2 regions of the Exiguobacterium sp. SH3S1 genome follow, and region 1 is predicted to be linked to the other one. Evidence: predicted binding sites of a transcription regulator. Region 1 holds the regulator's gene; the other holds the start of a gene.
What was found. The regulator Rex, encoded in region 1, represses fermentation and respiration genes when NADH is low (regulators of the CRP and FNR family bind a similar motif). The targets are predictions, from matches to a motif close to TTGTGAAATATTTCACAA.
Positions count from the first base shown of each region.

Region 2: the regulator Rex is predicted to act here: its motif matches at 2,092-2,109, upstream of adhE (bifunctional acetaldehyde-CoA/alcohol dehydrogenase).

Region 1 is NZ_SJUW01000007.1:164,038-167,720, forward strand. Features, by position in the region: gene EVJ26_RS09870 (FAD-dependent oxidoreductase) at 1-81, opposite strand, end outside; gene EVJ26_RS09875 (hypothetical protein) at 274-567, opposite strand; gene tatC (twin-arginine translocase subunit TatC) at 834-1,622, opposite strand; gene EVJ26_RS09885 (twin-arginine translocase TatA/TatE family subunit) at 1,626-1,844, opposite strand; gene EVJ26_RS09890 (redox-sensing transcriptional repressor Rex) at 1,844-2,500, opposite strand; gene EVJ26_RS09895 (ABC-F family ATP-binding cassette domain-containing protein) at 2,650-3,683, shown strand, end outside.
Region 2 is NZ_SJUW01000011.1:62,307-65,989, forward strand. Features, by position in the region: gene adhE (bifunctional acetaldehyde-CoA/alcohol dehydrogenase) at 1-1,952, opposite strand, end outside; gene EVJ26_RS11920 (MarR family winged helix-turn-helix transcriptional regulator) at 2,339-2,785, shown strand; gene EVJ26_RS11925 (YebC/PmpR family DNA-binding transcriptional regulator) at 2,865-3,578, shown strand.

The sequences.
Region 1 (3,683 bases):
GTCGAGATTCTCGTGCTTGGCGAGTAAGCCTTTGACTGCTGCTGTTCCTGCGTGTGTACATCCGATGACTGCGATTTTCATATGGTAGTCTCTCCTTTGAGTTGTAGGCAAGTTAGTGTTTGTGACAAATATCACATTCGCTTTCTGAACTTAGTGTACTATTTCACAAGAAGGTTTGACAATCCCTTTGCTCAGTTTTTCACGTAATTATGTCTAAAGTTTGAACGCCGGTTGTGACGACAAAAAACCGTTCCTCGGCAGGAACGGTTTTGATCATGAATTGGACGTGCGTCTCGCTTTCATCCAGTGGTAGATGACGACACCGATATATGTGACGAGACCCATCACATACAATATAAAGCCGTACAAGATCCAGCCCAGGGCGTCCCACCCGCGGACGAAGACGAGTCCGATGATACACGACACGTATCCCACGACGAGCAGCGTCAACGAGAAGGCAAGTCTCCGCTTGAATGGCGACTTCCAAAAGTTCAGCACGGCAATCAACAGAATTGTCGTCAACACACCGATGATGATGAGCTCATCCCCGTAGTACTCCCAAGTCATCGTTTCTCCCCCTGACGTGTGTTTGATTGGTTTCATATGAGCATGTACTTCCTTGTTGCAGAAAAAGCGTTTACGACCAATATCACTTTGAACATGTAGTTTCAGTACGACAGTTTGCGACCAAAAAGCACCGTTATGCCAACCGTGATACGTGCCAACCGACAAGGAGAAACAGTCCGATCAACACGATGGCCAAGCCCCTTTTCAAGATACTTCCAGTTTAGCGCACTCGCATTAAAAAAACACCACGTCTCATGACGTAGTGTTCACTTCTCATTCATTTGCTTCATCAAATCCATCTGTTCTTTCACCATCGCCTCTTTCTCACGTCGGAGCACACCGCGGTACGTCATGCGTGAGATCGATAAGCTGATCTCATATAGGAAGAAGAGCGGCAGCGACACCATGAGGTGCGACGTCAAATCCGGCGGCGTGATGAATGCCGCGATGACGAACAAGGCGAAGTAGGCGTACTTCCGAATTTTTGAGAGGAAGTACGGCGTCACGACACCGATGCGCGTCAAGAACATCGTCACGACCGGCAACTGGAACAACAGTCCGAACGGGATTGTCAGTTGCAACAGGAACGTGAAATAGTTCGTCGCCCCGATGATTTGCGTCAGACCGAGGTCTTGCCCGAGGTCCGTCGAGATATCGAGGACGAGCGGGAACAACCAATAGTAGGCGAATGCGAGACCGATGAGGAACAAGATAAAGATGACCGGGATATAGGCGAGCGTCCATTTTCGTTCATTCGGATGCAGACCAGGTGCGACGAACGCCCACAGTTGATACAGTAGAAATGGACCAGACGCGACGAGCCCGATGACGAGCGCCAAGTTCAAGTAAATCATGAGCGGGTCCGCGACCCCAAAGGCGTTCAGCTCGAGCCCTCGTTCGACGAGGTCCGCCTGCAGATAGGCGAGCACGTATTTGACACTCGGCAAAGCGATCAGAAAGAAGGCAAAGACGACAAATGCCGACAGCATCAGTCGTCTCCGCAGCTCTGTCAAGTGATCGGACAGTGCCCGTTCTTGATCAGGTTGATGGCTCATGGCTTACTGCTCTTTCTTCTCAATTTCTTTCTTGTCGGTCTCGTCGTGCTCTTTCATCATACCGTTCGTGGCATTTTTGAACTCACGGAGCGTCTGCCCCGCTGCCCGGCCGAACTCTGGCAATTTCTTCGGCCCGAAGAGGATGAGCGCGATGATGGCGATGACGAAAATACTGACGCCACCTGGGATACCGACGACGAGTGATGATTGTAGAAATTCCATTATTGATGGACCCCCTCAGCGGATGGATAGTGTTGCATAAAGTAAATGAGCGACTGGAGTTCGATCGACAAGTCGATATGATGGACGCGGACCGTGTCCGGTACAGTCAATCGCGCCGGCGTGAAGTTCAAGATCCCTCGAACGCCATAGCGGACCAAGTCATCGGCAACCGGCTGCGCGTAAGCGGACGGGACCGTGAGGATGGCGACATCGATTTTGTTTTGCTTCATGATTTGTTCCATCTCATCGACGTGATGAATCGGGACACCTGACATCGTCGTGCCGACTTTTGTCTCGTCTGCGTCGAACCCGACGACGATATGTGTGTTATTGTTTTTAAGGAAGTTATAGTTGACGAACGCTGTCCCGAGATGACCGACCCCGACCAAGGCGACGTTCGTGATCTCGTCTTGATTCAGCGTCTTACGGAAAAAGTCTAACAGATACTGTACGTTATAGCCATATCCCTTTTTACCGAGCGCACCGAAGTATGAGAAGTCACGGCGAATCGTTGCCGAATCGACCTTGACCGCCTCGCTCAGTTCAGCAGAAGACACACGCTGTTTCCCTGACGAATGTAGGCTTTGGATAAACCGATAGTATAGTGGCAACCGTTTGGCTGTCGCTTGCGGAATCTTTGGTTCGTTTTGACTCAACGGAAAGAGCCTCCTTTTTACGACGCGTTTCAAACGAATCTGATTTCATACACCTTGATTGTAAACGAATTCACATAAGCACTCAATGAATATACCTGAAAAGGGGAAGAAATAAAGTATACTAAACAGAGAGAAAGGGGTTTTTTCACTTGATCCTACTGCAAGTCAACAACTTATCCAAATCGTTCGGCGTCGAGCCGATTTTAGAGAATGTCAAACTAGAAATCCAAGAAGGCGAACGCGTCGCCCTCGTAGGCCGCAACGGCGCCGGCAAGTCGACGCTGTTAAAAGTCATCGCCGGCGAGTACAATTATGACTCGGGCGACATCATGAAGCCAAAAGACGTGACGATCGGCTATCTCGCCCAAGACTCGGGGTTAGAATCGAACGAGACGATGTGGAACGAGATGCTCACCGTCTTCACCGATTTGATCGAACAAGAGAAGACGCTCCGCCAGATGGAGCAAGACATGGGCTCGGAGCGGATCTTGAACGACCCGGCCGCCTACGAGCGTCTGCTCGCGGCGTATGACGAGGAGCAGCACACGTTCAAAGACCGCGGCGGCTATCAGTATGAAGCGACGATCCGCTCGATCTTGCACGGGATGCGGTTTTACCCGGACGACTTCGAACGTCGGATCGACACGCTCTCAGGCGGACAGCGGACACGTCTTGCCTTAGCGAAGATGCTCCTGCAAAGCCCGGACCTGCTCATCTTGGATGAGCCGACGAACCATTTAGACATCGAGACGCTCAGCTGGCTCGAGAAATATTTGAGCGGCTATAAAGGTGCCGTCCTCATCGTCTCCCACGACCGTTACTTCCTCGACCGCGTCGTCTCGGTCGTCTACGAGCTGTCACGCAACCGCAGCCGCCGCTTCGTCGGGAACTATACAAAGTTCCTCGAGCAGAAGGCCGCGCTTTACGAGCAAGAGAAGAAGCAGTTCGAGTCGCAACAAGAAGAGATCGCCAAGATGCAAGACTTCATCCAACGGAACATCGCCCGGGCAACGACGACGAAACGCGCCCAAAGCGTCCGCAAGCGGCTCGAGAAGATCGACCGTATGGACGTGCCGGACGGTGACGAACGGAGCGCGGTGTTGTCGTTCTCGATCAAACGTCAAAGCGGGAACGATGTGTTGAGCGGCAGCGACCTCGCCATCGGCTACGAGGAACCGATCGC
Region 2 (3,683 bases), on a different contig from region 1:
TCAGCCGTGATTGAAGCCGGTACCGTCATAACGAACTCAGGGTCGATGATGGCGACGTCTGGTGTGATCGCGTAGTCGGCAATCGGGTATTTGACGTTCCGTTTTTTATCAGTGATGACCGTGAACGGTGTAACTTCTGAACCTGTACCTGACGTCGTCGGGATCGCGACGAACATCGACTTGTTGCCGAGCGTCGGGAACTTGTACGTCCGTTTGCGGATATCCATGAACTTCTGGCGAAGGTTTGAGAACTTCTCTTCTGGACGTTCGTAGAAGAGCCACATCCCTTTCGCAGCATCCATCGGTGAACCACCACCGAGCGCGATGATCATGTCTGGTTGGAATTGGCGCATCGCCTCAGCACCGGCCATGACCGTCTCGACTGATGGGTCTGGCTCGACTTGGTCGAAGATGCGGTAGTCAACACCAGCCGGCAAGTTTTTGATGACTTTGTCAGCAAATCCGAGTTTGACCATCATTTCGTCTGTGACGATCATTGCCCGTTTTTTCGACGTGAGCGACTGCAAGTATTGAACCGAGTTTTTCTCGAAGTAAATTTTTTCAGGGACTTTAAACCATTGCATATTCACGCGACGTCTCGCCACCTTTTTCACGTTGAGTAGATGTTTCGCCGTCACGTTCTCAGAGACGGAGTTTTTACCGTACGACCCACAACCGAGTGTGAGTGATGGTGTCATTTCGTTGTAAAGGTCACCGATACCGCCGTGTGCCGTTGGCGAGTTGACGATGATGCGGCAAGCTTTCATGCGAAGTCCGAACGCGAGGATCGCGTCGTCGTCTGTCGAGTGGATTGCGGCCGTATGACCGAGACCACCGATTTCAAGCATTTTCTCAGCGATCGCGAAGCCTTCTTCTCGTGATTGAACTTTATAAGCGCCGAGCACCGGGCTGAGCTTCTCGTGTGAGAGCAGTTCTGTCGCGCCGACTGTCTCGAGTTCAGCGATCAAGATTTTCGTGTCGGCCGGGACGCTGAGTCCAGCTTTCTCGGCGATCCATGCTGCCGGTTTCCCGACGATCTCAGGGTTGACCGCACATGTGTCTGTCTTGATGACGAGTGTTTCGAGTTTGGCTTTTTCTTCTGGTGAGCAGAAGTAGCAGCCAAGCGCTGTCATTTCACGTTTCACGTCTTCATATACTTCTTGGTCGACGATGATCGCTTGTTCTGACGCACAGATCATGCCGTTATCGAACGTTTTCGATAAGATGACGTCCGAGATGGCGCGTTTTACTTTCGCTGTCTTGTCGATATAAGCCGGGACGTTACCAGGTCCGACGCCGAGCGCTGGTTTACCTGTCGAGTAAGCCGACTTCACCATTGCCGCGCCGCCTGTTGCGAGTACCATGGCCACGCCTGGGTGGTTCATGAGTGCTTTCGTCGCGTCGAGTGACGGTTTTTCGACCCATTGGATCAAATGTTCCGGTGCACCTGCTGCGATTGCTGCGTCACGAAGGACGCGGGCCGCTGCACTTGAACATTGTTGTGCTGACGGGTGGAAGCCGAAAATGATCGGGTTACGTGTTTTGATGGCGATGATCGCTTTGAACATCGTCGTTGATGTCGGGTTCGTGACCGGTGTGACCCCGGCGACGACACCGACCGGCTCGGCGATGTATGTGATGCCGTTTTGCTCATCGTCTTCGATGACGCCGACTGTTTTCTCACCGCGAAGTGAGTTGAAAATATATTCTGTCGCAAAGATGTTTTTGATCATCTTGTCTTCAAACACACCGCGACCTGTTTCTTCAAATGCATGTTTAGCGAGTACGACGTGTTGCTCGAGTCCGGCTAACGCCATCGCTTGGACGATCGTGTCGATTTTCTCTTGGTCAAACGTCATCAACGTGTCGAGTGCCGTGTGCGCTTGCTTGACGAGCGTGTCGACCATCTGTTCTGCTGATGTTTCCACTACTGCTTTCTCTTTAACTGCCATGTTGGTTTCCTCCTCATGAATGAGAGCTGATCTTCTGACTTGATGGAGAGCACGGGATAATCGGTTTGCCTGATAAGAGTTTGTGCTTTCCTTCACATTCATAGAATACACCGTTTCATTCAATTTGTGCGTGACAACAATGTGAACTCTTTCACAATATTTTTTTGCTGTTTGAGGATAGGTCTTGATTTTTATAGATCAGCTCAGTAAAATCGTATGCGTTTTCATGAAAACAAGGACAGACCTATATGTAAACGCTTACATTATTTGTGTCGTTAGTTTGGCGGAATCGGTGTGTAAATGCTCACAGTCCGATGATTGCTCGTCCACCCCGCCTGTGGTCGTGTATAATGAAGAAAGAACCTGACTAGGAAGTGACTATGACTATGCCAAGACAAGATGCAGCCGATCAGTTTGTGAAACTGATCCCGTTAATCAGAAGAAAACTGCTCCGCCGCTCCGACCTCCCGCAAATCCCGAACTTAAATTTCTCTCACTTTCATCTATTGATGTTGATCGAGGATGAAGGCGCGGTCACGAACGGACAAATTAGTGAGACGTTATCAATTGCCCCGCCGAACGTGACGCCGCTCATCACGAAGCTCGTCGACGAAGGGTATATTACACGTGTCCCTGACGAGCGCGACCGCCGCGTCATCTGGAACCAATTAACCGACCAAGGAGAGCGCGTGCTCCTCGAGCGGCGCGACTCGTTTCGGCGCCTGTTCGAGGATCGGTTAGCGTTCCTCGATGAGGATGAGACCGACCGCTTGATCGACAGTTTAAAGACGCTGACCGAGATCGTTGAGAAGATGGACAAGAGCGAGGGATGATTTTCTCTCGTCAACGCTCGCTTCTTCTTATATAATCGACAGTGAATCTATCGAACAATGGAAAGTGAGATGACACGTAATGGGTCGTAAATGGAACAACATTAAAGAGAAAAAGGCGTCTAAAGACGCCAATACGAGTCGTATCTACGCGAAGTTCGGCCGCGAGATCTACATCGTCGCCCGCCAAGGTGAACCTGATCCGGAATTGAACCAATCGCTCAAGTTCGTCGTCGAGCGCGCGAAGACGTATAACGTCCCGAAAGCGATCATCGACCGGGCCATCGACAAAGCGAAAGGCGGCGACGAAGAGAACTTCGACGAACTCCGCTATGAGGGCTTTGGGCCGAGCGGGTCGATGCTCATCGTCGACACGCTCACGAACAACGTCAACCGGACCGCCTCTGAAGTTCGGGCCGCGTTCGGCAAGAACGGTGGTAACATGGGCGTCAGCGGGTCGGTCGCGTATATGTTCGATGCGACGGCCGTCATCGGTGTCGGCGGGATGACAGCAGACGACGTGCTCGAACTCATGATGGAGCACGATCTCGATGTCCGTGACGTCATCGAAGAAGATGAGACGGTCATCGTCTATGCCGAGCCGGAAGAATTCCATGCCGTCCAGACCGCGTTCAAAGCGGCGGGTGTGGAGACGTTCGAAGTCGCCGAGCTGACGATGCTACCGCAAAACGAAGTCGAACTCGACGAAGCGTCGAAAGAGCAATTCGAGAAACTACTCGACGTGCTCGAAGACTTAGAAGACGTTCGTCAGGTGTACCATAACGTCGAACTATGATGAAGAAGCGATAACTTTTCGAAGTTGTCGCTTTTTTTGTTTTCATGATTTGACAAGTCATAAAACGTATGTTAAATTTCAAAAGTCTTTATCGTATTAAAGTGA